3 regions of the Parasphingorhabdus sp. JC815 genome follow, and region 2 is predicted to be linked to each of the others. Evidence: predicted binding sites of a transcription regulator. Region 2 holds the regulator's gene; each other region holds the start of a gene.
What was found. The regulator LexA, encoded in region 2, represses DNA repair genes until DNA is damaged. The targets are predictions, from matches to a motif close to GTTCCNCNCTTGTTCT.
Positions count from the first base shown of each region.

Region 1: uvrA (excinuclease ABC subunit UvrA) is a predicted target of LexA. The motif match lies at 2,456-2,471, and genes of this name have one in related genera.
Region 3: AB1K62_RS12160 (MmcB family DNA repair protein) is a predicted target of LexA. The motif match lies at 4,530-4,545, and genes of this name have one in related genera.

Region 1 covers NZ_JBFEFM010000004.1:9,262-19,558, reverse strand. Annotated here, with positions in the region: gene uvrA (excinuclease ABC subunit UvrA) at 1-2,330, opposite strand, end outside; gene AB1K62_RS09990 (sulfatase-like hydrolase/transferase) at 2,515-4,098, opposite strand; gene gmk (guanylate kinase) at 4,549-5,214, opposite strand; gene AB1K62_RS09980 (AI-2E family transporter) at 5,313-6,467, shown strand; gene AB1K62_RS09975 (MFS transporter) at 6,475-7,794, opposite strand; gene AB1K62_RS09970 (hypothetical protein) at 7,985-8,293, opposite strand; gene AB1K62_RS09965 (mechanosensitive ion channel) at 8,298-9,221, opposite strand; gene fumC (class II fumarate hydratase) at 9,343-10,297, opposite strand, start outside.
Region 2 covers NZ_JBFEFM010000001.1:539,615-549,911, forward strand. Annotated here, with positions in the region: gene AB1K62_RS02590 (ComEC/Rec2 family competence protein) at 1-2,004, shown strand, start outside; gene lexA (transcriptional repressor LexA) at 2,034-2,735, opposite strand; gene AB1K62_RS02600 (molybdopterin molybdotransferase MoeA) at 2,804-4,000, opposite strand; gene moaC (cyclic pyranopterin monophosphate synthase MoaC) at 4,000-4,467, opposite strand; gene trpC (indole-3-glycerol phosphate synthase TrpC) at 4,464-5,267, opposite strand; gene trpD (anthranilate phosphoribosyltransferase) at 5,275-6,267, opposite strand; gene AB1K62_RS02620 (aminodeoxychorismate/anthranilate synthase component II) at 6,320-6,904, opposite strand; gene AB1K62_RS02625 (polyhydroxyalkanoic acid system family protein) at 7,019-7,321, shown strand; gene trpE (anthranilate synthase component I) at 7,591-9,108, opposite strand; gene AB1K62_RS02635 (SurA N-terminal domain-containing protein) at 9,173-10,297, opposite strand, start outside.
Region 3 covers NZ_JBFEFM010000005.1:129,162-139,458, reverse strand. Annotated here, with positions in the region: gene coaE (dephospho-CoA kinase) at 1-453, shown strand, start outside; gene dnaQ (DNA polymerase III subunit epsilon) at 481-1,179, shown strand; gene raiA (ribosome-associated translation inhibitor RaiA) at 1,246-1,821, shown strand; gene AB1K62_RS12180 (PTS sugar transporter subunit IIA) at 2,023-2,490, shown strand; gene AB1K62_RS12175 (PaaI family thioesterase) at 2,490-2,981, shown strand; gene AB1K62_RS12170 (DUF1491 family protein) at 3,029-3,364, shown strand; gene AB1K62_RS12165 (cell wall hydrolase) at 3,556-4,257, shown strand; gene AB1K62_RS12160 (MmcB family DNA repair protein) at 4,560-5,075, shown strand; gene AB1K62_RS12155 (ankyrin repeat domain-containing protein) at 5,089-5,760, opposite strand; gene AB1K62_RS12150 (SCO family protein) at 5,863-6,480, shown strand; gene AB1K62_RS12145 (YcgN family cysteine cluster protein) at 6,468-6,911, shown strand; gene AB1K62_RS12140 (SprT family zinc-dependent metalloprotease) at 6,880-7,638, shown strand; gene AB1K62_RS12135 (PBP1A family penicillin-binding protein) at 7,643-9,757, opposite strand; gene msrB (peptide-methionine (R)-S-oxide reductase MsrB) at 9,845-10,243, opposite strand.

The DNA.
Region 1 (10,297 bases), on a different contig from region 2:
AGGAAATGCATTTCTATTTTGATCAGTCCGTCACCACGGCACACCTCACAGCGTCCACCCTTTACATTAAAGCTGAACCGCCCCGGTTTATAGCCGCGCGCCTGCGCTTCGGGCAGGCCGGCGAACCAGTCACGGATGTTCGTGAAAGCGCCGGTATAGGTAGCCGGGTTGGAACGCGGCGTCCGGCCAATCGGAGACTGGTCAATATCGATCACCTTGTCGAGATATTGCAGGCCGCTGATTTTGTCATGCTTACCGGCTATAATACGCGCCCCGTTCAGTGCGCGTGCCGCAGCGGCATATAGCGTGTCGATGGTCAGCGAGGATTTGCCAGATCCCGAAAGGCCGGTAATGCAAGTAAATGTACCAAGTGGGATCGACGCCGTGACATTTTGCAGGTTGTTTGCCGTCGCGCCGTGCACGGTCAGTTTTTTGCCATTGCCTTTACGTCGTTTATCCGGAACCTGAATTTCCCGTGAGCCATTTAGATAGGCCGCGGTTAGGGATTTTTTGGATTTCAGCACCTGCTTAAGCGTGCCGGCAGCGACAACCTCCCCGCCGTGAACGCCCGCTCCCGGCCCCATATCGACAACATAATCGGCAGTACGGATAGCGTCCTCGTCATGTTCGACGACAATCACTGTATTGCCAAGATCGCGTAGACGTTTCAATGTCGTCAATAATCGGTCATTATCGCGTTGATGCAAACCGATGCTGGGTTCATCCAATACATATAAAACGCCGCTTAACCCTGAACCTATTTGGCTCGCTAACCGGATGCGTTGGCTCTCGCCTCCTGATAATGTTCCGCTGGTCCTGTCAAGGTTCAGGTAATCAAGCCCGACATTGTTGAGAAACCCCAGTCGTTCGATAATCTCTTTCAGAATAGGTTCTGCTATCTGTCGCTGGGTCGCGTCGAGTTGATCCGCAAGACCGTTGAAGAAGACCAGCGCATCGCCAACACTGCGACGAACCGGAATACTGATATCCTCGTCTGCGATTTTGACTGCCAGAGCTTCGGGTTTGAGCCGGGCACCGTTACATATTTCACATGGAGCAGCGGCCTGGAACTTCGCCAGTTCCTCCTGCATCCACGCGCTTTCGGTTTGCAGCATCCGGCGCGTGAGATTGCCGACCACGCCTTCAAACGGTTTCTTGACTTCGTAACTTTTGCGCCCATCCTGAAAGCGCAAAGTGACTGGCAAACCTTGCGTACCATTGAGAATTATATCGCGGTGATGATCGGACAGTTCTTGCCATGGGGTGTCGAGAGAAAATTCAAATTGTCGTGCGAGACTGCCCAAAACCTGCATGTAATAAGGGCTGGGCGGGTTAGATTTTGCCCATGGTACGACTGCGCCTTTTTTGATCGAGAGCGCCGGATTAGGGACAATTAACTGAACATCGAAATGAAGTTTTTCACCCAGTCCGTCACAAGCGGGACATGCTCCCTGCGGTGCGTTAAACGAAAAAAGGCGCGGCGCGATTTCTTCGATTGTAAAGCCGCTGACCGGACAGGCAAAGCGTTCGGAAAACACAATGCGGTTGTCAGGCAGGCCGGTGCCTTTCATTTTCCTACCAGTCGCCGCTTCCTCGCGGCCGGGAACAACGCCTTCTGCCAGATCAACAAACGCCAGTCCATCAGCCAACCGAAGCGCGGTTTCGAAACTGTCCGCCAGCCGTGTCTCCATGCCCTCACGGACAACCAGCCGGTCGATAACAACCTCAATATCATGTTTCAGCTTTTTATCCAGTTTAGGCGTATCTTCGATATCGTAAAATTCGCCATCAATACGCATCCGGGTAAACCCCGCTTTTTGCCATTCCAGCAGTTCTTTGCGATATTCACCCTTGCGTCCACGTACCACGGGAGCGAGCAGGTAGAAGCGCGTTTTTTCGGGCAATGCCATAACGCGATCAACCATCTGGCTGACGGTTTGTGCAGTAATCGGTTCACCGGTTGCGGGTGAATATGGCACGCCAGCGCGGGCCCACAACAGACGCATATAATCGTAAATTTCGGTCACGGTCGCAACAGTGGAGCGGGGATTGCGAGAAGTTGTTTTCTGCTCGATCGAGATGGCAGGCGATAGCCCTTCGATATGCTCGACATCCGGCTTTTGCATCATCTCCAGAAACTGGCGCGCATAGGCGGAGAGCGACTCGACATAGCGCCGCTGTCCCTCAGCATAGATGGTGTCAAATGCCAGACTGGATTTGCCGCTGCCTGACAAGCCGGTAATAACGATCAGCTTATCGCGCGGTAGGTCAATATCAACGCCTTTAAGGTTGTGCTCCCGTGCGCCTTTGACTTTGATGTGGGTCAACATAAGGGGGATGCCTGCTGTGAAATGGAATATTGCACCGCGAAGGTTTTTGCCGTCAAATGGGGGAAAAGGATCATAAATATACTTTGCAGAAGTTGAAGAAGAGAGTCCAGCAGGTCGTAAAGTATGTTCCAGTTATGTTCCTTTTGCAAGGCAGTTTCTTCACCTGAATAAAATGGCGCTCGTGCTAATGTCCGGGGAACATATCTCCACTTTGCAAATCGATCGTGCCGCCATTTTCTGCTGGAACAACGCCGCGGCCAAACCAGACATAGCGTGCGGTGGGAGCGGTTAGAAGATTATCGTAATTCTCGCTCGCATAGTCGGCGCTATATCCCATCAGAGCTAATGTGGTCGGGAATAGCTGGCTGAGGCTATGCCGGACGGCGGTGGAGCCATTATTAATATAGCGCTTTTGCACATCCGGTGGCAGAAATGCGATGAGCGGCACGGCGAATTCGGCAGCGACCGGACGGGCGCTGCAATGCGGGGGAACGCCCTCTTTGATGTTTTGGCCATGGTCGGAAGTGTAAAATATTGCGGCTTTGGAGCGATCGATGCCACTAAGTAACGCATCGAAGAATCCGGTTTTGGAATAGGCTATTGCAGCTTTATATTGAGAGATAGTGCTACTGCCGGGGGGCAGGGTGCCTTCGGGGTAATGATCACGATATTGAAAATGCACACCGCGCAGGTTGATGTAAATAAATTGTTTGCCTGATTTTTTCAGGTCCGTATTGACCATGCGGGCTATTTCAAGGTCGGTTTTCATACCGTTGGCGGCGCTGCGATAATCTTGGATGAGTGCCCGTTCCGGAGCCAGTATCAGGTTTTGAGGTGGCCCGGAAATTTGCCCGTCAATCAACATAGTGGCATAGCCCGCCTTCGCCGCATAGCCCCAGATAGAGGGGGTACGGCGCAGATCGGTTATAGGGCCGACAGTCCTGACATTCACACCCGATCGTAGCGCTACATTAGAAGGTGTGCTGCAATGGCCCATCGAAGCTGCTTTGCCAAAATCAATAAACTCGAATTGGGCGAGTTGCGGTGCAATAATCTGCGAAAAGCCAGTGTCGGAAACGCTTTCGTCGATCAGCCAGATAATTTTCTCCACGTCGGAATTTCTGTCCGGCTCTGGCGTAACCGCGCGACGCTCTGGCGGCGGGTCGGCGGACAGAATGGAGACGGTAAAATTATAAATATTGCGCTCGGCGGCCAACGGGTAAAGGCCAAGTCTCAGCCAAATAAGCGACGGGGCAATTAGCAACATTATAATCACGGGAACAGCTATTTTTCCGCTAGGGTGCATGCCGGAGTGCAACATGCGCCGCGCCGCCACCAATAAAAGTATAGCCAGTGCCAATTGTCCGAGCGCCAGCGCCAGAGGACCTGAAAACTCCCGTACAGCGTCACTTGCCTGCCGCGCTTCAGCTATGAGCCAGGCGGTTTTTTGCAGGTCGAGAATGTCGCCAACGATTTGGCCATAGATACCGTTAATGGCAGCTGAAACCGTCACGAGCGCCAAGCAGAATAGAAAGTATTTGCGTGGTAACAACATGACGGCAGCAAATAACACCAGCGCTTGAACCACAAAGGACATCATGGCTAGCGCTGCATTGGTATAATCAGAAGCTGATGCACGATAAAGAACTGTATGGACCAAGAGTGCTTCATTGATTAGTGCATAGGCTGCGGCAAACAGTATGAAACCCGTCAAAAATCGACCTATCGAGCATGTTCCGACAGAGCTGTCGATTGGAGTATTGGTCACGCGGAGCTGCCTTGCATCAAATGCTTCATCAATCAGGATAAAATCGGAAAGTTGCTATAGTGTAGAGCTGTTAAAAATCAGTGACTACAATTTGCGCTTCAATTCCAAAAGCCGCAGTCTATCGGTTTTATAGACCGTAGTCGAAGCCCATCATCTTTTCGTCGAAAACTGCTGATTAATTGATCCATTAGAATATAATGTAACGCCAGAGCCTCATCGCGATACTGTTGTTTACCAGTGCAGGATCGCCCAACGGCTTGCACTTCGAAGGGATGATGCCACATGATAACGTGGTTCGTAATCCGGGCCTCCGGGAAATTTTGCCTACCGCATAGGCAGCTCCGTTTCCCAGTCCGGGTTTCAAAGCGCCACCCCCTTAATTGCGCTTTGTTCACGATGTTACCGGCGTCATCCCTTTTTGTTTAATTGAGTCTTTATATGGATCTCAGTTTACCCACGCTCTTGTGCCATCAAATCTCGAACAAAGCTGATCAATCCGGTTTGACGCGCCCGGCGCATACGTTCAGTGGCAAGGATGTTTCGCACTTTGGCAAAGCAGGCATCCAGATCATCATTGACCAGCACATAATCATATCCGTCCCAATGACTGATTTCACTAGCCGCGCGTTGCATACGGCTTTCGATAATTTCGTTGCTGTCGGTCGCGCGGCTTTCCAGACGGTCACGCAAAACAGTGAGCGAGGGCGGCAGAATGAATATACGCACGACATCTTCGCCTGCACGCTGATACAACTGCTGTGTTCCCTGCCAGTCAATGTCGAACAATATGTCTTGACCCTCTTCGAGCTTTTGTTGCACGGGCGCGGCAGGAGTGCCGTAGCGGTTGCCGAATACGGTGGCATATTCCAGAAAAGCGCTGTCCGCGATCATCTCTTCAAATTCATCACCGCCGACGAAATGATAATCTTTGCCATCTTCCTCACCCGGGCGTTGCGGTCGGGTAGTGACAGATACAGACATGGCGATCTGCTCATCATCCTTTAGCAGCATGCCAGCTATCGTAGATTTTCCTGCGCCTGATGGAGAAGAAAGCACAAACAGCAGCCCACGGCGGCTAAGTTCATGATGTGAAACGGGAGATAGATTGTCAGCCATAGCGGCTCTTGGCCGACAAGGACGTATCTCGTCAAGACCGTTTCGGTAAAAGAATCTTACTTAAATCGCTAGAAAGATTCATTCGGTTGAATCGCTTAATGACAGGGATTTATTTTCCGTCTATCGCTTTGATTATGTTGCAAGGCCGCGTCAGTACGATTTTTTTCTCGGTCGGTATAACGATCATGATCGGCTGGTTATTCTACGTGGGCAAGGATATTATTCTGCCGATAGTAACGGCGATAATCCTGCTTCAGATACTCTATGCGGCCAGTGCGGCTGTCGCCCGGATACCGGGATTGGGCCGTTCGCCTATGTGGATGCGGTCGACACTGGCGCTCATAGGTGTGGTCTTATTGTTGTTTGCCCTGACACGGATGCTGGTGGCCAGCCTTCAAACTCTGGTTCCTTCTCTTCCGAAATATCAATCCAATCTGGAGAATCTGTTCGCTGTTTGGTTCCCCGCTCAACAAGAACCCGTTCCGACTCGGACAGATTTGAGTAATTTAATGGCTACTCCCAGTGAACTATATAATCGTGGTAGTGACGCGGTGATCAAGGCAGCGAGCGAATTTACCACTAGATTGCTTACCGAAGTTGATATTGCTGCACTGGCGCAATCGGTTCTGTCGTCACTGACCAGCTTTGGTGGATTTGTGTTTATTACCATTCTTTATGCATTTTTTATGTTGAGTGAGATTACCGGATTCCCGGCCAAGGTTCGCCGCGCTTTTGGTAGCGATACGCAATCAAAAGATACGCTGAACATGATTGCGCGGATCAACCACGATATCGGCAGCTATCTGGCTACAAAAACACTCATCAATATTATATTGGGTGTAGTTTGCTGGTTCATCATGCGGTTGCTCGGCATTGAATATGCCGTGTTGTGGGCGATTATTATCGGTCTGCTCAATTATATTCCTTATATCGGTTCGATTGTCGGGGTCGCTTTTCCGGCGTTATTTGCAGTTGCCCAGTTCGGAACGCTGACAGTTCCGCTGGTCGCCACTGGCTTGATGACTGCGTCACAGGTGATCATCGGAAATATTGTCGAGCCGCATATGCTAAGCAAATCGGTCAATCTCAGCCCGATGGTCGTTTTGGTCGCGCTTTCAGTCTGGAGCACATTATGGGGCATTCCCGGCGCGATACTGGCGGTACCGTTCACCACAATTTTAATGATCATATTGGCAGGCCGTAAAGGAACCAGACCAATCGCAGCCCTGCTTTCCAGCGACGGTAAAGTTTAGCGGTTTATCAAACTGTGTTTGCCACAGTCATGTGGCGAGGTGGTTTCAGACAGACCGCCGCAATTACTGACATGATGAGCAGTATCGTGCCGATCATGAAGGCGCGGTCATAGCTACCATATATATCGAAAATATAACCCGCCCCGGCAGGGGCTATGGCAACGAACGGCAGAAGTAAGGGTGCTAAAACCGAGTTGATTTTCGCAAAACTACCTTGTCCAAAAAAATTACTGGTCAGTGCAGGGGTCAGCGCAAAAAGTCCGCCATAGCAGGACCCCAATATGAAAGCGGAGAGAGCCAATGTGAGTGGATATTGTAAAGCCCATAGCATGATGAAACCGATAAGCATGGCCGTCATAATCGCCGCCATCAACCAGCGCAGCTCAATCCTGTCTCCCAGCCATCCTGCCGGCATGCGACCCATTCCATTACCCAGAATGAACATGCTGATTATGGAGGCCGTCTGTAGACTTGAAATCCCAATATCAGAAAAATAAAGTGCGCCATGGGTCAGTAAAAATGTTCCGACGCCTAGGTAGGTGATGCTGATAATCATAGCTAAATAGACCGCATAACTCCGGAAAACTTCCTTGAGTGTCCAGTTATGTGCGCTGCGGTAAGTGCGTGCCGTGGGAATAGATTTCTGATTCCTGTCCTTAGCGTCTCGCGGATCAATATCATCAGGATACTGACCAATGTCATGTGGCCGATTGATAATGAATCGCGTCAAAAGCACAGCCGCTCCAACCGCTGCTGCACTGACCAGCCAGCCCGATTGCCAGGTACCGAAACTGTCCATAACTCCCATTAGCACCGGTTGCGCGACAAAACCCCCCAGCGCACTGCCGGTTAGCATGATGCCCAGAACCGTCGCGCGTCTGGCGTCAAACCAGTGTATCACGACAGTATGCCAGCACAACGGACCAGCCAGCGCTCCGGCGGCTCCGATCAGAAATCCCCAGATCAATATCCAATGCCAGACTTGTGTAACGAGAAGAACGGTGAGCAAAAGCCCGATCAAAACAAGCATTAGTCCAGTAGTAAGGGTAAAGCGCACACCCCATTTCCCGATCATCCACCCGGTGACCGGATAAGCTATGCCAATCATCAGAAAGTTGAGGCTATGCGCGATGGACGCATCCCCCCGGTCCCAATCCATTGCCACAACCATAGCAGGGAAAACCGCAGCATAAGCATAGGTGACAAATCCGGAAGATGCGAACTGGATAAAAAACAGAAGGGCGGCATTGTTCCAGCCGTAGAATTTACGATGCTTCGCCGGAATCGAAGGCCTACCTTCGTCCCGCGTTACCTGTGTGCTTGCCAAAGCTCTCTCCCGACTTTTTATCCAGCGATGCTAGCAGGAGAATCGATTTAGGGAAGTCATTTATAAATTGTGTTTGAAAGTGCTGCTATATGCGCTAATTTGCGCCATATATACTTGTAATAATGTCCGTATATTGCGGTATAATTATTTCATATTAATTGACCGCAACCGCGAGGCAGTATTTTCTTTTCTATCGGCTCGCTGCAATATTATGGGTCGCGCTGTCGGCTTTAGCGGGCGGGGTAATCTTATCATCGATTTCAGTCATTTTATCGGGCGCCGGAAGTCGCTTGATCTCCGTTGAAGATTTTTCCTTTGCACGGTCATAAACCGCTTTGGCGATGATAACACCGGCAACAAACAGCGCACCAGGAATAGAACGGGTTGCAAGACGAGCAGCAAGAACACCGATGCCAAAGCCCATCAATCCGGTGCCGTTAGCCTGTTGACGCGCTTTATTGCCTATATAAGAGGTCGTAAGATTCCTAATGAATGACATGGGTTCAATCCTTATTATTATCGGAGCTTTTGAACGGCACAGGTTCCTTGAAAGTATGGGTGACATAGGGGAAGGGAATTTCGATATTCGCGTTGTCCAACGCGGCTTTGACCGCCCGGATGACCGTGTCACGGCTTTGGTGCATGTCGCGAGGTTGCGATCCCGACCACCAGCGGACAGTAAAGTCGACGGAGCTGGAATTAAATTCGCGGGCAAACACATCAATTGTTTCGTCCTGATCAACATGATCCGCGTTTTGCACTGCATTCAGGATAACTTTGCGGGCATCCTCCAAATCGGTATCATAGGATACGCCAGCAATCATTTCATGACGCCGTTTAGTAACATCGGTCAGAATCTTGACCGGGTTTTTGAATAAAATGGCGTTGGGAACGATGGTCAATTCCTTATCTGGTTTGCGGATGTGGGTTTCGCGTAATGCAATATGCTCCACTCGCCCTTCGACCCCTTCACATTCAATAAAATCACCAATACGCATTTTCTCGCGCAGCATAATAAGAATACCGGCCATGAAATTTTCAAAAATATCCTGAAATGCGAAACCAATCGCTACAGCGCCAAAGCCAAGCGCAGCAAGCAAGCTTGCCGGGGTAAGGCCGGGAAGCAGGATGGTCAGCGCGATCATCAGACCGATGACCCAGATGGCGATGCGCGTCACGGTATCCACCAATTGCCTTAAGGATGGCCTCATCGAGGCTTTGCCTGTCAGCCGCCCGGCAATTTTGGCCGCGAAACGCGCTACGATCCAAGTGATCACAAGGACCACGACAGCGATCAGCATGCTGGGAACAAGAGCAACCAGCCCCTCCCACATAGCATTTAATTGCTGTATTAAAATTTCGACAGAAGTTTCAGCTTTGTCAGCAAAGTCTTTTGATATTTCAGTGGTGCTAGTCGTATTAGTCATTTTTCCCCATATCTTTATCCCCCGATTACAGACGCTTTTCATCCAGAAAACGCACTAAACGCCTGTGGGAAGTCGTTAAATTCAACGTCTAAGTTATGGAAAGGTTGCAATTAAACTGAAATTATCTAGTCATATCTTGAGGCCGGACATAAGCATCATAGGTTTCCGCATCGACCAATCCCAGATCCAGCGCTGCCGCGCGCAGGGTTTTTCCGGTTTCATGGGCATGTTTGGCAATCCGGGAGGCTTTGTCATAGCCGATGACCGGAGCAAGCGCGGTGACAAGCATTAATGAATTATCGACTAGCTCGGCAATACGGGCTTCATTGGCCTCCAACCCTTCGACACAGCGGGTTGTAAAGCTCGACATACCGATAGACGCAATTTCTATGGAGCGCAGGACATTGGCTGCGATCATCGGTTTGAAAACGTTCAGCTCCAGATGCCCCTGCATCCCGCCAACTGTCACTGCCTGATGATTGCCTATCATTTGCGCTGAAACCATGGTCAGCATTTCGCACTGGGTCGGATTAACCTTTCCCGGCATTATCGAGCTACCAGGCTCGTTCGCAGGCAGACTGAGCTCGCCTAAACCCGAACGCGGACCAGAACCCAGCAGGCGGATGTCATTAGCAATCTTGGTCAGGGCAACCGCAAGAGTATTGAGTGCACCTGATAGCTCAACCATCGTGTCATGTGCGGCCAGCTCGGCAAATTTATTCGGTGCAGAGGTAAAGTTCAGCCCGGTAATCTTGGCAATTTCGCGGGCTATTTGTTCACCGAAATTATCCGGAGCGTTCAGGCCGGTTCCAACAGCCGTTCCGCCCTGTGCCAATTGATACAAGCGTGGCAATACTGTTTCTATCCTGTCGCGCGCGGCGAGCAATTGTGCGGCATAACCGGAAAATTCCTGACCCAGCGTTAGGGGCGTTGCATCCTGTAAATGGGTGCGGCCAATTTTGATAACGGCTTTCCACTTCTGTGCTTTGGCCTCAAGCGCATCATGTAATTGCTCTAGTGCGGGAAATAGCTCTACTTCCAGTGCTAATGCCGCGGCGATGTGCATGGCGGTCGGG
Region 2 (10,297 bases):
GCTAAAGTCAGGGACCAGGGCGGAAGAATCGCTAATGCGCTGATCTGGTTTTTGTTGCTTATTGCCATCGGATGCGGGGTAATGTGGTTCCGGTCCTGGGTAGTTGCTGCGCCGGTTCTGGAACGACCGATAGTGGCATCTTTCTATGCGGAAGTAGAAAAGACCGAAGTGATAAGCGCCCGGGATATGGTCCGGTTGACGCTGGCGACCCATGGTAAACAGAATCTACCTCCGCGGGTCCGTGTGAATGTGCCAATCGGGACTTATGCGACAGCTTTGCAGAGTGATGGTGTTGCATCCAATGAAGCGCAGGCCAGTGATTTACAGGTTGGCACTGTCATCCAATTGCGTGCCCGTCTTGTGCCACCGGGAATGGCGACACTGCCCGGCGCCTATGATTTTTCCCGCCGTGCATGGTTTATGGGGTTGGGGGCTACTGGGCGGCTAATGGGAGACATCCGGATTGTTCAGCCAGCAAGACCGGTAGGGGGAATATTTTCTGTCATTCCGCAATATCGCCAGATGCTTTCCGATCATGTCCAGTCCCGCATGGACGACGGGGCAGGGGCGATTGGCGCGACATTGGCTACCGGAGATCGTGGGTCGATTAGTGACGAGGACGCAAAGGCCATGCGCCGCAGTGGGTTGGCGCATCTTTTGTCGATCAGCGGGCTTCATGTGACGGCGGTCGTGGGCGCAATCTATCTTCTGGTTTTGCGCCTATTGGCGCTTTTCCCGCCCTTGGCGCTGCGTTTTCGATTGCCGTTAATCGCTGCCGGTTGCGCCGCCATTGGTGCGCTTTCCTATACGTTACTGACCGGAGCGCAGGTGCCGACAATTCGCGCCTGTGTCGCCGCGCTGCTTGTATTGGCGGCGCTAATCATGGGGCGCAGCGCGATCACATTGCGTATGGTTGCGGCGGGCGCCCTGTTCGTGTTGATCCTCTGGCCGGAATCCCTAGTCGGACCAAGTTTTCAGCTAAGTTTTGCAGCGGTGACTGCGATTATTGCCATGCATGACCACCCCAAAGTGCAGGCTCTATTTGCAACGCGGGAAGAAGCTGCGCTCAAGCGGCTTGGCAGGATGTTAGCCGGGCTTTTCCTGACGGGACTGGTCGTTGAAATGGCGTTGATGCCGATTGCCTTATATCATTTTCATAAAGCGGGTATTTATGGATCGCTGGCCAATATCATCGCTATTCCGTTGACAACATTTGTAATTATGCCGCTGGAAGCATTGGCGCTGGTGCTTGATATTTTCGGTCTTGGTGCACCGATATGGTGGATATGTGAAAAATCCCTAAGTGGTTTGATCATTCTGGCCCATTATGTGTCCAGTCGCCCGGGGTCGGTGACTATGTTGCCAACAATGCCGCTTATGGCATTTGCGTTATTGGTATTTGGCGGTCTGTGGCTCTCTCTTTGGGGTCAGCGCTGGCGGATTTGGGGAGTTCTTCCCGTCATCATCGCTATTTTAATCATTAACCTGTCCCGCGCGCCGGACGTTTATATTACCGGCGATGGCCGCCATGTCGGGTTTCGCTCTGACGAGGGTGAACTGGCCATGTTACGCACCCGCAGCGGGGGTTTTGTCCGTAATATGATATTGGAAAATGCCGGAATTGACGGTGAAGCGGCCTTGCTGGAGGATTGGCCCAATGCCTCTTGCAATGCAGATAGTTGCACAGTGACAATAAGAACGACCGATAGAAACTGGGTGATCCTCGCTACGCGCAGTTCTTATCATATTCCGGCGCTGGCATTATCAGCCGCTTGTCGACGGGCTGATATTGTGATCAGCGACCGTTATCTTCCGCGCAGTTGCCAACCGCGCTGGATTAAAGCGGATCGCGCAACATTAAGTCAGGTTGGCGGCATGACAATAGATTTGGAAAACCGGCAGATCACAACTGTTCGGGACCGTAACGGACATCATAGCTGGATGCGCTTTGCTGCGCCGGAAAATTCAGCAGCGCGCCGGGCATTCACGGGACCTGCGGACTAAACCGCGGCCCGTCAGGGTCAATCCGGCTATCAGTTATAACGCCGCAAAAGTCCGGCCATTTTGCCTTGTATCTGCACTTCATCAGGACCGAATATCTGTGGTTCATAAGCGCTGTTGGCGGGGTTCAGACGCACCGTAGCGCCTTCTTTGTAGAGATATTTGAGTGTCGCTTCCTCATCATGAACCAATGCGACAACAATTTCACCGTTCCGTGCGGTTTGGGTGCGCTGGATTAGGGCATAATCGCCATCTAATATGCCAGCCTCAATCATCGAATCGCCCGACACTTCCAGCGCATAATGTTCACCAGAACCCAGCAGGGCCGCAGGAACCGAAAGAGCTGACTGACCTTCCAGTGCCTCTATGGGTGCACCAGCGGCAATCCGGCCATGGAGAGGAATTTCAATCACATCATTGGAAACAACAGTAAGCTCTTTCGCGGCGGCGGGTCGCGGCGAACCGGAGGAAATACTAACCACATTTGATTCTGCCGCTTCCGGAAGTTTGATATTCCCGCCTTCGGGCATTTTGGTCACTTCCAAGGCGCGCGCCCGATTGGGAAGGCGCCGCAAGAACCCCCGTTCTTCCAATGCGCTGATCAATCGGTGGATACCGGATTTGGATTTCAGCCCCAGCGCATCTTTCATCTCTTCAAAAGAAGGAGATACACCTGATTCTTCCAAGCGATTATGGATGAAGCATAAAAGTTCATGTTGTTTCGGGGTGAGCATAGTATATGTCCTTATCGGGAACGTATAAAGAACAATTATGAAACATACACAGGTAAGTCAAGTGCTATTCAAATAGTAATATAGGAAACGGCCATGCCTTCTGGCTGCACAGGGCTATGAGGTGGGCGATAGAGCAGGGCGTTGGCAGCAGCGAGCACGGAAAGTTTGGCGCTGTCCTGACTATTCATTGCCGTAATCCCACTATTATCGACCTTTGCCCGCAGAAATTCGGCGCGGTGCGTGGTCGCAGGCAAAGCAGTGCGCGTCTCAGCAGTTTGCATGACGGGCAATGGCGAGCGGGAACCCGCGATATGCCGGATCAGCGGTAGCAGAAATAATGTCGCCGTAACAAAAGCAGACACCGGATTGCCGGGCAGGGCAAGAACTATGCTGTCACCAAGTTTTCCGGCCATTAACGGCTTGCCCGGCTTCATGGCTATTTTCCAGAAATCTGTCTGTCCGCCCAGCCGCTCAAATGCCGGAGCTACCAGATCATGATCGCCCACTGATGCCCCGCCGATGCTTACAATGACGTCACAATCATCAACGCTGGCAAGGGCGTCACAAAGGCTATCCAGATTATCTTTTATCCTGCTGATCGTGTGGGTTATAGCAGGTGTCTGTGATAGCATCGCAGCTATCATGACGTCATTACTGGCTGGTATCTGATGCGATAGGGTGTCGGTGCCTGGCGCAACCAGTTCATCGCCGGTCGAAAGGACCGCTACCTTCGGGCGTCGCCCGACTGTAATGCTGCCCGCGCCGGCCATAACAGCTTGTCCTAAAGCGGCGGCGCTAAGATATGTTCCGGCCTGTAGCATTATATCGCCGGCATTAAAGTCCCCGCCTTTGCCGCGAACATGATGGCCTTTGCTCGGTGAGGGGTCTGATATCAGGCGGATAATATCATTCCCGCCATCTTCATCCTGCGTCACATTTTCCTGCATGACGACGGTATCGGCCCCGTCCGGCATCAACGCACCGGTAAAGATCCGCGCTGCTTGTCCGCTCTTGATAGGCGGGCAAGGCGGGCTTCCGGCCTTACATTCTCCGGCCAATTGCCATGGCCCCTCGCGATCGGCAAAGCGGATGGCATAGCCGTCCATCGCTGACATATCGCCAGCAGGCTGGCTACGCCGGGCAATGAGGTCTTCAGCAAGATAGCGTCCCAGTGCTTCCGCGACCGGAAGCGTTTCTGACGCCAAGGGCTCCGCCATGGAAATTAACCGCTTCTGTGCATCTTCAAAAGGCAGCAATGACGTCATTATGCGGTCCAGTCTCCCGATTTGCCGCCGGATTTGGATAATAGGCGAATATCGCTGATTACCATATCTTTCTGCATGGCTTTGGACATGTCATAAATGGTTAGAAGCGCCACAGAAGCCGCTGTTAAAGCTTCCATTTCTACGCCGGTTTTTCCGGTCAGACGCGCCATAGAGTGAACGGTGATACCAGCGTTTTGAAATATAAAATCCACAGTGACTTTACTTAAAGCAAGCGGGTGGCAAAGCGGAATGATGTCACTGGTTTTCTTTGCTGCCATGATCCCGGCGATACGGGCAGTGGACAGCACATCCCCTTTTTTCATGCTATTCGCCCTGATCGCGTCCAGAACATCGGGCTTCATACTGATAAAACCCTCGGCATTTGCTTCACGGACCGTGTCTTGCTTGGCCGATATATCGACCATGTGCGCCGCGCCCTTTTCATCAATATGGGTGAGTTTGCTCATGTGTTTATATATTCGCCTGATAGCAACAAACGGGTTGCCGCTTCGATATCGGCCTGTTTCATCAGTGACTCTCCGACCAGAAACGCACGGGCGCCCGACTGCGCCAGTCTCTGGCAGTCTTCATGGGTAAATATACCGCTTTCCGATACCATGATCCGGTCTTTGGGAACAAGTTTCGCCAGACGTTCGGTTTGTTCAAGGCTGGTTTCAAAGGTCTTGAGGTTGCGATTATTGATACCCAAAAGCCGTGATCGCAGTTTAAGCGCGCGTTCCAGTTCGCTTTCGTCGTGGACTTCAACCAGAACATCCATGCCCAGTTCATGGGCTGCCGCCTCGATTTCGAGAGCCAGACCATCATCCAGAGCGGCCATGATAACCAATATTGCATCTGCGCCAAGCGCTCGCGATTCTTCCACCTGCCACGGATCAACCATAAAATCTTTTCGCAAGCAGGGGAGGTTGCAGGCCGCCCGTGCTGCGACAAGATATTCATCCGCACCCTGAAAATAGGGCGCATCGGTGAGCACCGACAAACAGGCCGCACCGCCCGCTTCATAAGCAAGGGCATGGGCCGGAGGATCAAAATCAGCCCGGATCAGACCTTTGGACGGGCTGGCTTTTTTAATTTCTGCGATAAGGGCAAAGCCGTTGGCCGACTTTTCTTCAATAGCGCGAATAAACCCTCTGGGCGGGGTCTGTTCCATCACTCGATCACGCAGGGCAGATGGGGACATAGCGGTCCGGCTCTCGCGCACATGCTCGCGTTTCGCTTCGCAAATTTCGGTGAGTTTATTCATTATCTATATCTTATTGATTAGCGATCCAGCAGTCCAATATGGCATTGGCCAAGCCTTTGTCGAGCGCTTCGGTTGCTTCTTCAACGCCCTCTTCCCAACTTTCGGCTGCTCCGGCAACCATCAAGGCGGCTGCGCTATTAAGCAATACCGCATCGCGATAGGCAGAGCGTTCACCCTGTAACAATTTCCTTAGGGCAGCGGCATTATAAGCCGCATCGCCGCCTTTTATCGCGTCGGCATCGTGGCGCGAAAGGCCGAGGTCTTCGGGTGTAATCCGGCTGTGGATAATGGACTGCCCCTCGACAATCGCTAACCGGGACGGCCCGGAAATGCTTAGCTCATCCAAACCCTCTTCACCGGACACGATCATGATTTTTTCATAGTCCAGCTGCGCCGCTGCTTGAGCAAAAGTTTCCACAAGGTCGGGGGTAGAAACCCCGATCAACTGACGCCTGACCCGTGCCGGATTACACAAAGGACCGAGCAGATTAAAGATTGTCCGTCGGCCAATAGCCTTGCGAATAGGGGCCAGCGGTCCCAGCGCAGGGTGATGATTGGGCGCAAAGAAGAACGCGACACCAATCTCGCGTAAAAGATTCTCTCCGCCCGACGATGCTTTGTCTAAATCAAGGCCCAGAGCTTCCAATGTGTCCGCTGCGCCGGATTTGCTGGACGCAGCGCGATTGCCATGTTTGGCCATCGGGATGTCGCATGCGGCAACGATCAGCGATGTCGCTGTTGATATGTTGAGGCTGTGGCTGCCATCTCCGCCGGTTCCGCACACATCAATGGCACCGGCAGGCGCGTTAACCGGGATCATGCGCGTACGCATTTCTTTCGCTGCTGCGGCAATTTCTGTTGCTGTCTCTCCGCGGTCGGCCAATGCGACCAGAAAGTCTGTGATACTCTCGTCATCAACCTTGCCGTCAAATATGGCGGCAAAGGCAGCTTGTGCATCTGTGCTGGACAGCGGCGCAGCCGGATCGGGAAGGGTGGTTGTCATTATTTCTCTCCTCGCATTCCGGAAACCGGAAGCTGCCGTATCAGTCTGTCAATCATGCGATTTGCTTTGGGGTCAGTCCGGCCAGTTGTATGAAATTGGCAAGCAAGTCATGGCCATATTCGGTAGCGATGCTTTCGGGATGGAATTGAACCCCGTGAATTGGGAGGCTTTCATGGCGAAAACCCATGACAGATCCGTCTTGGGCAGTCGCATTGACGATCAAAGATTGTGGAATATCCTCAACAATCAATGAATGATAGCGGGTGGCGGTAAAGGGGGAGGGAAGTCCCGCAAAGACTCCGCTATTGTCATGGGTGACTGGAGATGTTTTGCCGTGCATTAACCCGCCGCGCACAACTTTTCCGCCAAAATACTGCCCAATGCTTTGATGCCCCAGACATACGCCAAGCAGCGGCTTTGCTGCATCCGCGCAAGCCGCGACAAGATCAAGCGATATGCCCGCTTCATCGGGCGTGCGGGGGCCGGGAGAAATGAGGAACGCATCCGCTCCTGTAGCCAATGCCTCACTTGCCCGCATTGCATCATTGCGCTCTACCCGGACCTCTGCGCCCAATTCCATAAGATAGTGGACGAGATTAAAGGTAAAGCTGTCATAATTGTCGATAACCAAGATCATGAAATGCTGCCTAATCATAAAAACATCGCAGGCCAAGTTTTTCCGCTGCATAGCCCGCAGATCGTTTGACGGAGAGAATCAGAGTGATAATGATGAAGAAAGAGAGATTAGATCATGAGTGAGCCTGTTACCATTACCATATCGCATAAATTGGGGCGAGCAGAAGCACGCAGCCGGATTGCGGGTGGTATCCACAAGTTAAGCGAAACCATCCCCGGCGCGACTTTATCTGACCACCGTTGGGAAGGCGACACGCTGCATTGCACACTGGAAGCAATAGGTCAGCGGATTGGCGGTGAAATGCAGGTTCGCGACGAAGAGGTTTACGCGATATTCGATCTACCGCCCATGCTGGCGATGTTTGCGAACAAGATTAAAGCCAAACTTCAGGAAAAAGCGCCTAAAATGCTGGAGTGAGGATGTAAGAGGATATAAAGCGCCTTTCCTACATGGCGGCGTCCATGATACGCACAGCGTGGCTATTTCTCAGAATATATATTGTTCCGCCCGATATTGTTCCGCCTGATATTGGCGTAAACGCGGCCGGCAATTTTACCGAGACTGGCAAAGGGTTGAACAATTGTTGGAAAATCCTACGATAATCCAAGAATCAGCGAAAAATAAACCTTCCTTGGTGTGAACTTACTGAACTTAGGGCATCTGCTACCCGAAAATACAGCTCGGCCCTATTGTCCGAAATCACTATCCTGAGAACGCCGCACGGCTTCTTTTGCGGCGGCCAGTAATGCACCTGATTTGGCTTCGCACTCACGTTGTTCGCTGAGCGGATCGCTATCGGCGACGATACCGGCTCCGGCCTGAACATGCAGGGTGCCGTCTTTCACAATGCCGGTACGCAAAACGATACAGCTATCCATGCTGCCGTCGGGTGAGAAATAACCGACACCGCCCGCATAAGCGCCGCGGGTTTCCGGCTCCAGCTCGGCAATAATCTGACAGGCGCGCACTTTGGGCGCTCCGCTAACGGTTCCGGCGGGAAAGCCTGCGAACAGGGCGTCGAGCGCGTCTTTATCAGGGGCAAGCTCACCGACAACATTCGATACGATATGCATGACATGACTGTAAAATTCGACGGTATAGCTATCGGTGACCTCTACGCTATTCGCTTTACTGACACGCCCGACATCGTTGCGGCCAAGATCCAGTAACATCAAATGTTCGGCGCGTTCTTTGGGGTCGGCCAGCAAGTCCTCGCGGTTAGCCTTGTCTTGTGCAGCATTGGCCCCGCGCGGACGGGTTCCGGCAATTGGCCGGATGGTGACTTCACCGCCCCGTGCCCGCACTAATATTTCCGGGCTGGACCCGATCAAGGCAAAGCCGGGCAGGTCGAGGAAAAACAGAAAAGGCGACGGGTTAATCCGGCGTAACGCACGATATAGCTCTACTGGGGGCAGGGCGAAGGGCGTGGTAAAACGCTGCGCCAAAACCACCTGAAAAATATCACCTGCTTCAATATAATCTTTGGCCTTCAGGACCATATTTTCATATTGTCCCGGTTTCAGATTGGTTTGAAACACAGTGTCATCAGGATCAATGTGATGTGGTGAACGTATCGGTGACGGGACTTTCGCGGCGATCTGCCGCTCTACTTCGTCCAGCCTTTCTTCGGCCAAGGCTATCTTGCCATCCGCATCACCGTCATCTTCCGGCCAGACCGGGGCGACAAGAAACATCTCGTCCGCCAAGCCATCAAAAATCACGATAACGGTCGGACGGACAAACAGCATGTCCGGCAAAGCCAGTTCGGACTGTTCCGCTCTGGGAAGTTTTTCGACCAGGCCAATGGTTTCATAGCCAAAATAACCGACAAGACAGGCAATCCCGCTGGGCAGTCCTTCGGGCACATCCATCTGGCAGCGTTTGACCAGATCGCGCAATGCATCAAGGCTTCCCGCTTGTTCCGGTTCAAACCCGTCACGATCAACCAACCAGCGCGGATTAATCGCAGCTTGTTCGCCATCTGCCCGAAAAACAAGGTCGGGAGCCAGACCGATATAGCTGTAGCGTCCACGGATTTCGCCGCCCTCAACAGATTCGAGCAGAAAATCACCACGTTCGCCCTGCATGAGCTTCAGCGCAGCAGATACCGGCGTTTCAGTGTCGGCAATCTGTTTGCGCCAGATAAGTGCGGGCTTGCCAGCGGCCAGTGAATCATGTGCGGCCGTCACATCAAAGCTACGCATCATTCAGTCTGTAAGGATCGATCAGTTTGGAAAAATCGCGCAGAAAATGGCTGGAACATTATCATCAATTGCGGCCCAATAGCTGGTTTTTCAATGTCGTCAGCGCCTTGTCATTTTTCTCTACTCCGACATCGGCTTTCATCGCATTGATAAACTGAGCGGTATATTCATTACCAAATACATTTTTGAACTGGTTGCGGGTGGCGTCCAGCAGACTCTTTTGCTTCGAAGCGTCACCGGGATTAATATTGTTCAAGCTGACAATAAACCACCCTTGGTTTTGCGGTGCTTTCAGCTTTTTAGCGGTGCCTTCGGCCATGCTGAACATCAATGTCAGGGGAGGGGGAACCTGTCCCTTCTGGCTTTGTGTCGCCAATTCTGCGCGAGTGCTATTTATGGATTCAACTGCGGGTAATCTGACTTTCGCATCGGCAACTGCTTTGGACAGGGACATGCCTTCGCTGACCTGCTTGGTGATTTTTTCTGCAACGACCTTGGCCTTCTTTGAACCCTGCTCGAGAATATAATCGCGTGCTACTCTTTGTTTGATTGATTCCAGCGGCGGCGGCGCAGCAGGAGTAATCTGGGTTACGGCCATAATCGCATATTGCTGGCCCGGAATAATTTCGACCACTTGGGGATCGGAATCCTCTTCCAAAGAAAATGCGATAGGCAATATACGCTGCATTTCCGGTATCGGCTTATAATTTGGATCTTCCGGATTTTGGCCATTGGCAAGCAGCATCGGGGTTGATTCTATTTTCAGGTCTTCTGCTTTCGCCACATCATTCAATGATGATCCGGCGGCAAATTCATCTTCCATTTTAACCGTTAGCTCTGCCAAAGCATTGTTGATCTGGTCACGGCTGAGTTCGGCAATAATAGCGTCGCGGGCCTGCTCCAAAGTTTTGGCCGGAACCTTGTTAATGCTTTTAACCCGGGCAATGTGCCAACCCAATGCGCTTTGCGCTGGTTTTGAAACACCGTTTAAGGGCGCGGCGAACACAGCGTCGGCAACCGCTTGTGAAGCCGTTCCGGCAAGCTCGGTTTTACTGGTGGATCCGATATTTGCTACGGAAAGCCCAACAGACTCTGCGGCGGCAGCAATAGTTTGACCACCGTTTATTTTATCGGCAAGCGTCTTTGCCGCTGCTTCGGTCGGAAGGATAATCTGGTCAATATTGCGTGT
Region 3 (10,297 bases), on a different contig from region 2:
GAGGATATTGAAGCGCTATTTCCTGGCACCACAAGTAAAAATGGCGTGGATCGCCAGAAACTTGGTCCCGCTGTTCTGGGTAATCCGGAGGCGCTGAAAAAACTGGAAGCGCTCATCCATCCGGCTGTCGGCGCGATGCGGGCCGAATTTCTGCAACAGAATGAGCGCGCGCCGATGGTTCTGTTTGATATACCATTATTGTTTGAAAAATCCGGAGCGCAAGGTGTCGATCAAATCATCGTTGTTTCTGCAAGCGAAGAAGATCAGCGCAACCGCGTGTTGCAGCGTCCCGGGATGACGGCGGACAAGTTTGAGAAAATTAAAGCGTTGCAAATGCCGGACGCAGAGAAGCGTAAACGGGCGGATTATGTCATCAATACGTCGCTGACTTTGGAGGAAACCCGCAAACAGGTTAAAAATACTATCGAAAAACTGAAAGCTTCTCTTGCCTAACCGGTAAGAGAGTCCAATATTAGATATATGCGGGAAATAATTTTCGATACTGAAACTACCGGCTTTGACCCTCACAGTGGTGACCGGATGGTGGAGATAGGCTGTATTGAAATGATTGATCGGCTAGAAACCGGGAACAGCTTCCATTGCTATTATAATCCTCAGCGCCCGATGCCCAAAGCGGCAGAGGAAATACACGGGCTTTCCGATATTTTTCTGTCCGATAAAATGCTGTTCGCTGACGGTGCGGACGAGCTTTTAGAGTTTTTGGGCGATGCTAATCTGGTTGCCCATAATGCCCAGTTTGATTTTAATTTCCTGAATGCTGAGCTTGTCCTTTGCGGTAAGAAACCTATTTCGCAGTTCCGCATGATTGATACTTTGGCCATTGCAAAAGTAAAGCATCCGGGCGCAAAGCTGACTCTTGATGCTTTATGCAGCCGCTATGGGATTGACCGGAGTCACCGTATAAAACACGGTGCACTGCTCGACGCAGAATTATTGACACAACTTTATATCGAACTGACTGGTGGTCGCCAGATCGGGCTTAGCCTATCGGAAGAAAAAGCGGATGCGGCTTCGGAAGGGCGGAAGATTTCAGGCAAGGAAGCCGCCTTGAGGCGGCAGTTTATTGCGCCGCGTGCCCATGAAGCAAACGAAATGGAACTGGCGCGTCACGCTGCCTTTATGAAAGAGATAGAAGATCCGCTTTGGGCAAAGATCTAACCGGATAAATCGCCCGTCTTTAGATTGGAATTTGAAAATTTTGCCTAACTATAATGGAGAATAATTATGGAAATTCGTGTTTCAGGACATCAGGTAGACACCGGTAATGCGCTCCAAAGTCATGTTGATGATAGAATGAACGCAATAGCCGATAAATATTTTCCCAAGGCCATTTCCGCTCATGCAACCTTTAGCAAAGCGCCTCATAATCATTTTCAGTGCGATATAGTTTCCCACATCATGCAAGGATTGATGCTGAAATCAGAAGCCCGTGCCGAAGACGCGCATCAGGCTTTTGACCAAGCAGCCGAGAAGATAGAGAAACAGTTACGCCGTTATATGCGCCGGTTGAATGACCATCATCTCCAGGCCCAATATGCTGCTAAACAAGAGGAAGCTGCTTATCGGGTGTTTGATAGCGGTGATGATGAGGAAGAATCGGAGTTGATGGATGCCGAAGCACCACCAATTATTGCCGAGACCAGCACTGATATTCCCGTAGCCAGCGTTTCGGATGCGGTTATGATGATGGATTTACGCAATACGGGCGCTTTAATGTTTAAAAATGCCGGAACAGGCGCCCATAATATGGTGTATCGCCGTGCGGATGGCATGATCGGATGGGTTGAACCGCAAAAATAATATTCTGCTGCCACAAACAGTTAAATCGCAGTTCTCCAGTGATTCGGGCCTAAAGTTCCGGAAAGTTGATTGCGGATAAATAGAATTGAGATAACATCTCTGGCGAAAATATGTTTGTGATTACCGGCGCTCCGGCTAAAGGCGGGCCACCGCCAGCCGGAGCGCTGTAAGGTATCAGGTCAACGAACCTATGAGGATGTAATGGAATATTTGTCAGTTCATATCGATGCCGCCGCTGTAACGGCGAGTGATACGGCTATGTCAAAAAAACAGGTTTTTCAGGCTCTGGCAGGAATAGCAGCCAAGTCTTATGGTCTTGACCAGCAAATGGTCGTAGATGCTCTCCATGATCGCGAATCTTTGGGCTCCACGGGTTTTGGCGGCTCCGTAGCGATACCCCATGCGCGGATTAGGGGATTGGACAAATGTGTTGGTATGTTCCTTCGTCTGGCACAACCCATCGACTTTGATGCACATGATGGCCAAGAGGTCGATCTGGTGTTTGGCCTGTTATCTCCCTTACAAGGCAGCTCGGACCATCTGAAAGCGCTGGCTGAAATTTCCCGCTTTCTGCGTGATGAATCGATATTGACCAAGCTTCGTGGCGCGTCTTCAGAAGACGCGCTTTATGTCTTGCTAACCGGTCAAAAAGACCAGCAAGCGGCCTAATGGCTTTAGAAAACGATCAACAAGAAACAAGCGGGCCGGAAACAAGTGGACCGGAAGAACATTTTCGCGCGCTGGAGCGATTATATGCCCAAGCACCGATCAACCAGTTTTTCGATTCCACGCTTGAAATCACCGAACGTGGCATAGCTCGCATCACATTTTCTGTTGATGAACGCCATTATCATGCTGCCGGAGCCGTCCATGGCACCGGCTATTTCAAAATGCTTGACGATGTTGCATTTTATGCGGCGAACAGCCTGGTTACGGACCGTTTTCTGTTGACCACTGCTTTCAACCTATTGTTCACCCGACCACTTAAAACCAGCACCGTGACCGCAGAAGGGAACTGGGTAAGCGGAAAAAGACGGGTTCTTGTCGCTGATGCTCGCCTGATTGATGAGGATGGCGAAGAAATTGCCCGCGGTACGGGAACCTTCATGCGCTCGCGTATACCGCTGGCTTCCCTTCCTGGCTATCAGCAGCCTTCCTGAACTCCTCCGATGAACATAGACGATTATATTCAGATGATCGAACCCGAATGATCGAACCACGCCTATCTGCCGAGATGATTGTCCAATCGCTTTTGCGTAAAGTGAATCAGGAGGGTGGCTTTGGGACAGTGATTCAAAAAGGCGACCGAATCTCTGGCGCGATTCTAATTATTTGCTTGGAAAAAGGTAAAGATCCGCGACTTTTGGAGAAAATGCCGAGTCTTGATGGACCTTCAATATGGCAAGTTATCTGGTCTCAACCTACTGATAAACAAGGAAACTTACAGGAATATCTGGACCGGAGAAGCAAATTTGATCCTGATTTATGGTTAATTGAACTGGATATCCCGGATGCAGAACAGCTCGTCGCTGAAATGACCTGATTTCGTTGACTCTGTTCTGGCTGCGCTTATTTCGCGTGCAACTTCAATGCACCGGTTGGTCCACTAGAATGTCTTTTTGACAGGACTAAACATGCAGACGGAGGGGACAGGGATAAGCTGTTGGTTGGTTTTTAAGCTTATTTTTGCAGGTTTCGGCCCGCACTGGACTCGCCGCATTAAATAACGGGTTTATGAGCAAAATTTTTAAGTCTGCCAGCGTCTTGTCGCTAGCACTAACTACGGTCGCGGCTCTTACCATGACCGATGCATCATTCGCACTGGAAGCGAGTGAAGAGATGCCAGAGGCGGAGATTGTAATTGATCCGGCTATGGTAGAATCCGCTAATGAGACGGATTCAGTTGTTTTCGCAGAAGAACAGGAAGTTCTCTCCGAAATACCTCAAGATGTCATTGTTGAAGACCGCGTCGCTAATGAAGAACGCACCTCTCAAAATAATTTTGATTATGTAGACACCGACACCAATTCTCTGCGTGACTTGGTCGCTCAGCAATCTGTTGAAGATTCATTGAGCGAAGAAATGATGTGCCTTGCCGGTACTATCTATTTTGAATCAAAAGGTGAAACATTAGCCGGGCAGCTTGCGGTTGCTCGCGTAGTCATGGCCCGGGCCGCTTCCCCGCGCTTTCCCGACACCATGTGCGGCGTTGTATATCAACGCAAACAATTCTCCTTCATTCGGGGCGGAAAAATGCCGCGGATAAATAAAAACCACTCCCATTGGCATAACGCCGTTGCGATTGCCAAAATTGCGATGAACGATGGTTGGGAAAGTCCTGTCGAAGGTGCTTTATTCTTCCATGCCCGTTATGTATCGCCCGGCTGGCGGTTAAAGCGGATGGCGATGATCGATAATCATATTTTCTATCGCTAAGATTTTTGTTTTCCAATATTAGAAAAAGGGCCCTTTCGAGGGCCTTTTTTATTTACGGTCTCTCATGCGCTCAGGTGTTGGCCGAAAATGTCAAATAAGGGATGATAATCTGCAAAAACGTCCGGAAACTAGCCGTTCCTTGGTGTGAACTTAGTGAACTTAGAATAGAATATTCCAAAGCCGTGGGACGTATCTGTCTGAGTCGAGGAAACACATACTGTGAAAATGATGATAGGCTTTTCTAGCTTGAATAAAGATAATGTCTTTCTTTTGTTCTGTTTATGTTCTAATTCTTCGGCATGATGATAGACCAGGATGATTCGTCTTTAGCAGCTTTTTTAGCCCCTGAGCCTCACCCATTAACGGGGGCGGCAGCAATTGCTCGTGGTACAGCCCGGTTATTTTCCCGACATGATATCATGGTCCTACCCGAAGTGAGCCTGCCGAATAAAAGGCGAGCAGATCTCATGGGGCTGGATGCCAAGGGACAGGTTATAATCGTTGAGATAAAGGTCGCACGCGGTGATTTGCTCGGCGATAGCAAGTGGACAGAATATCTGGACTATTGCGATCGCTTTTATTGGGCTTTTCCGGGCGGATTTGACGTTACACCGCTTGATCGAGCTGAATTTCTGCCAGAACGGACAGGGATGATAGTTGCTGATGCCTATGATGCGGAGATTCTTCGTCCGGCGGCAACCCATGCGCTGGCCCCGGCCCGTCGCAAAACAGAAACTACGCGATTGGCAAGGCGTGCCATGCGCCGGTTATCTGTAACAAATGGCTGGACTGACCCCGTAGCATGTGAATTCTATTGAGTCAGAATGGCGATCAGCCTTGCGGACCGAAAAACCGGCCTTCGGGCTCGGGTTTCTTCTTTTTATCCATTTTCTCAATCTCGGCCAAAATTGCAGAAGCCCGTCGATCACGTGTGGCATAATCACGAGCTGACAGGCCAGCAAGAGTGTCAGTGTGATCCGGATCAGCACCATTTGCTAACAATAGTCTCACCATTTCAGGATCTCGCAACTGAACCGCGCGGATCAGGGCAGTTTCGCCCCGGTTGTTAGCCTGATTCACCTTGGCATTCTTGGACAGCAAAACGCGGGCGCCCTCAACAAAACGTAATTGTGTGGCTAGCATGAGCGGCGTTGTTCCATCATTATCTTGCACGTTGGGATTAGCACCCTTTTGCAAAAGAAACGCAGTCCAAGTGGGATCGCGGCGGGCTACCACGATGTGAAGCGCGGTTTGTCCAGTGGTTAAATCCTTGGTATTGACGATTACCGTGCCGGGCTGATTCAAAAATTTTGTCGCTTCTGTGCCATCCCGGTCTTTCACTGCTTTGAGGAAGTTATAGCTGTCAGAAAATTGTGCATTGGCAGCACCCGGCAGTGCCAACGAAAAAGCGGCCAATAATGCCAGAACGAACGGTCTGACACTATTTGCCCGGTCTGATTGTGAAAATCCGCTGCGTGAAAGTCCGAAGCTGCCCCAATGCATAATATGCCGCCTTGCATTAATTGAAAAATCTATCACCTGTTAACGATAGATGCTGTCAAATATGAGTTGAAAATTCGCCGATAGCAGACCATGGCTGGCCTTATGATGAACAAATTTCTCTCTCTTTTCTCTGCCGCGCTTTTACTATCGCTTCTCTCCGCCTGCAACCCGGGATCTTCCGGTGATGCAAATGGCGGTGCACAAGAAGAAGCGCCTCTTGCGGGAGCAGCAATCGGCGGCGGCTTTACTTTGACTAACCAGGACGGGGAAAAAACATCGGATACTGATTTTGCTGGAAAATACCGGATCATCTATTTCGGTTATAGCTATTGCCCCGATGTATGCCCTGTTGATCTGCAGCGGTTGATGCAGGGATTGGCCTTGGCGGAGAAGGATGATCCGGCTTTGGTGGATAAAATCCAACCGATATTCATTACAATTGATCCTGAACGCGATCGGCCTGAGCAACTGAAACAATATGTATCAGCTTTTCATCCGCGGCTGATCGGTTTGACCGGCAGCGTTGATGAAATTGCTGAAGTTGCGAAAAAATTTCTGATAATTTATGACAAGCGCGAGGATGAAGGCACCAGTGAATATCTGGTAGACCATAGCCGCCAGGCTTATTTATTAGGCCCGGAAGGCGAGCCCGTTGCCTTGCTCCCCTTTGACGGCACACCTCAGCAAATTGCCGATGAAATCACGCGATGGATGCGGTAGCTAAGCGCCCCTTTTGGGAGCAACCCCTCGACACGCTTGACCGCGGCCAGTGGGAAGCGCTTTGCGATGGTTGCGGAAAATGCTGTTTGCTAAAAGCTGAGGACGAGGATGACGGCGAGGTCTATATGACTAATATCGCTTGCAAGCTGCTCGACACGCAAACTGCACAGTGTAGCGATTATCGGCGGCGGCGGTTTTTTGTTCCTGATTGTGTCCGGCTGACCCGTACAAAGCTGGATCAATTTACCTGGCTTCCGGACAGCTGCGCTTATAAATTGCGGGCGCGTGACTTACCGTTACCGGAATGGCATTATCTGATATCCGGCGACCGGGAAACTATCCATCAAACCGGAAACTCGATACGCGGCAAGGTAATAACGGAGGTAGAAGCTGGGCCGCTTGAGCACCATATTCTCGACAGACCGCTCTAAGGCGCGCACCACACCGGATAGCGAGGCGTTAGAGATTGAACTGGGCGGGCGCTATTATCCGCTGCTTGTGCGTAAGGTGGCGCGGGCGCGCTCCATTGCCGTTTCGGCTGATATTGTAAAGGGTGATGTACGGATTACAATGCCTCCCTATGCCAGCATGACGCAAGCGCTGCGCTTTGCCCAGTCCAAATCGGGCTGGTTAGCGGATCAGTTTGCCGAGGCATTGCCGCCTGTTCCAATCATCAATGGCGCGGAGATTGCTTTTGCAGGCGAAGAGCATGTCATCCACTGGTCCGCCGAATTTAGCCGTACGCCTTTGAAAACTGACAATGAAATTCGGGTTGGCGGCCCTGAAAACCGGATCGAAAGCCGCATAATAAGATGGATGAAGGAACAGGCACGCACCACTTATGCAGATGATCTTATGCTCTATTGCAAGCGGGCGGGAGTGGATATGCCTACGCTGTCTATTGGCGATGCCCGGCGCCGCTGGGGAAGCTGTTCGGGGCGCCGCGCGATCCGGTTGAACTGGCGGCTTGTCATGGCCCCTCCACTGGTTCGGCGTTCCGTGGTCGCGCATGAGGTTGCCCACCTGCGCCACATGAATCACAGTCCCGATTTTTACGAACTCCTCGACAGGATTTTTGAAGGTAATCGCAAGGATGCTGACCGCTGGCTTAAACAGCATGGCACGGGTTTGCATCTCATCGGCGTGCCGCCCAGATAAAACGCTATTCCTGCGTGGCTGGTTTCGGGGCGGGCTTGGGTAAAATTGAAACCGGTGCTGGTGGCTGTTCAGCCGGACGGTTCGGTTGGTCCGCAGGTTTCTTTTGTTCCGATGGTTCTGATCGACCTAAAACTGAATCAATCCACTCCTGATCCAGTTGGGGCGGATCACCGGGTGCTTGCCCGCCTTCCATATCATATTCCAGCCCTTGACCCGTTTCAATCGGCATACCGTTTTCATCAACATAGATGCCATCTTCGGGCGCGCCGAACAGATCTTCTTCATCCGGCTCCAGTTGCCAGTCGGGCAGGACCAGTTCGGTATCAAATTTTTCAATCTTCCGGTTCGCCACAGCGGTTTTCATAAATGCAGCAAAAGCCGATGCCGGTGCCCGACCGCCTTGCAATCCACGCACTGGTTTCGCATCATCGCGGCCCATCCACACACCCGTGGTCAGACCGCTTGAAAAGCCTAGAAACCACCCATCTTTATTGCTGCTCGTGGTGCCTGTTTTCCCTGCGACAGGACGGCCTATCTGTGCCGCTTTGCCTGTTCCGACATTCACGGCCGTTTGCATCAGGTCGGTGATACCGGCAGCAACCCATGGGTCTATCAATACGCGGCTACCATCAAATTTATTCTGGTAAAGGACGTTGCCCTTCATCGTGCTGACTTTGGTAATGGCATAAGGGGTGATTGCCACGCCCTTGGCATTGATTGAGGCAAACGCCCGTGTCATGTCGAGCAACCGGACGTCCGATGTTCCCAGAACCATTGATGGATTGGTATCAATCTTGGTCGTAATCCCGAAACGGCGCGCCATATTGGCGACAGTCGAAGTCCCTATATCATTACCGAGTGCTGCAGCGACGGTGTTTTTGGAATAAGCGAAGGCGGTGCGTAATGTGATATCACCGGCATAGCGTCCACCGCTGTTGCGCGGGGACCAGTTACCGATTTGAATCGGTTGATCGGTTACCATGTCATTAGGGGTATAGCCTGCTTCTAAAGCGGCCATATAAACAAAGACCTTCCATGCAGATCCGGGTTGGCGAACGGCCTGGGTCGCGCGGTTGTAATTGGAAGTGACATAATCGGTTCCACCGACCATTGCGCGAATGGCGCCATCGCGGTCTATCGCGACCAATGCACCCTGTGCACCAGCTGGAACGCGGGACTGGATAGCATTGGTGGCTGCCCGTTGCATATTAAGGTCGAGCGTCGTCCAGACTTCAATCGGTTCGACTGTTTCATCAATTAACAGGTCAAGTTGCGGCAAAGCCCAATCGGTAAAATAGCGGACACTGTTATGCCGTGGTTCGGGAGCCAGCTTGACTGCTTTGGGCTTGGTTTCGGCGGCTTGTGCAGCGGTGATCGCGCCCGCATCATGCATTACGGACAGCACAACTGACGCCCGGTCAATCGCGGCCTGTGCATCAGCCGTAGGGGAGTAGCGCGAGGGTGCTTTTACAAGGCCGGCAATAATCGCAGCCTCGGCAAGGTTCAGCTCCGTCGCACTATGTGCAAAAAACCGGCGGGACGCAGCATCAATTCCATAAGCACCGCCGCCATAATAGACTTTGTTAAGATACAGCTCGAGAATCTGTTGTTTGGAAAATTTGCCTTCCATGGCCAGAGCAATGAGCATTTCACGCCCCTTGCGCGCAAATGTCCGAGTGTTGCTGAGGAAGATATTTCTTGCCAGCTGCTGGGTAATGGTCGACCCGCCTTGTGCCCAATGACCACGATCCAGACGGACCTTGACCGATCGTATAATCCCGATCGGATCAATCCCCAAATGGCTTTCAAAGCGGCGGTCTTCAACGGCCACCATGGCATCAATCATAACTTGCGGAATATCGCTGTAATCCAGCCATTGACCATAGCTTGGCCCCATGGAAATCAATTCCCGGCCGTTGGTGTCGAGCACCCGGATCATCTGTCCGTTGGGAGAGGATTTCAGGTCTTCATAACCGGGAAGTGACGACCGGACGACCATGACCGCAACGACAAGCGCAACAAAGCCGAGCAGGCCAACGACCAAAGCTGTTTTCACTAACCGGAAAAACCACTTACGCACTGGTCCGGATTGTTTGCTGCGTTTTTTGCCCCGCGCCATATTGTCCTATTCACTATACGCTTACGAAGCGCTCTTGTATCGTGTTAGCGGGTTACTACAGGCTGAACAATGCAGAAATGCAGCTGATTAATCGTCTTTTGGTTCAAATTCCATCGCAGCACTGTTCATGCAATAGCGCAGCCCGTTTTCTGCCGGACCATCAGGGAAAACATGGCCCAAATGTCCGTCACAACCGGAGCAGCGCACTTCAATACGACGCATGCCGTGGCTTAGATCCTCGACTTCGGTGACGACATCGGCTTCTGCTGGCTGTGTGAAACTGGGCCAGCCGCAACCGCTATCGAATTTTTTCGCTGAATCAAATAATTTGGTGCCGCAACCGGCGCAAAAATATTCTCCGTCGCGTTCTTCGGCATTCAGCTTTCCGGTAAACGCACGCTCAGTTCCGGCTTCGCGCAGCACATGATATTGTTCGGGGGTCAATTTGTCGCGCCATTCGGTAGCGCTGAGGGTGATTTTTTCCATGATTATAAAATGGGAACAATAATGGCTGCCGTCAAGCGGCCCCCACAACTATCT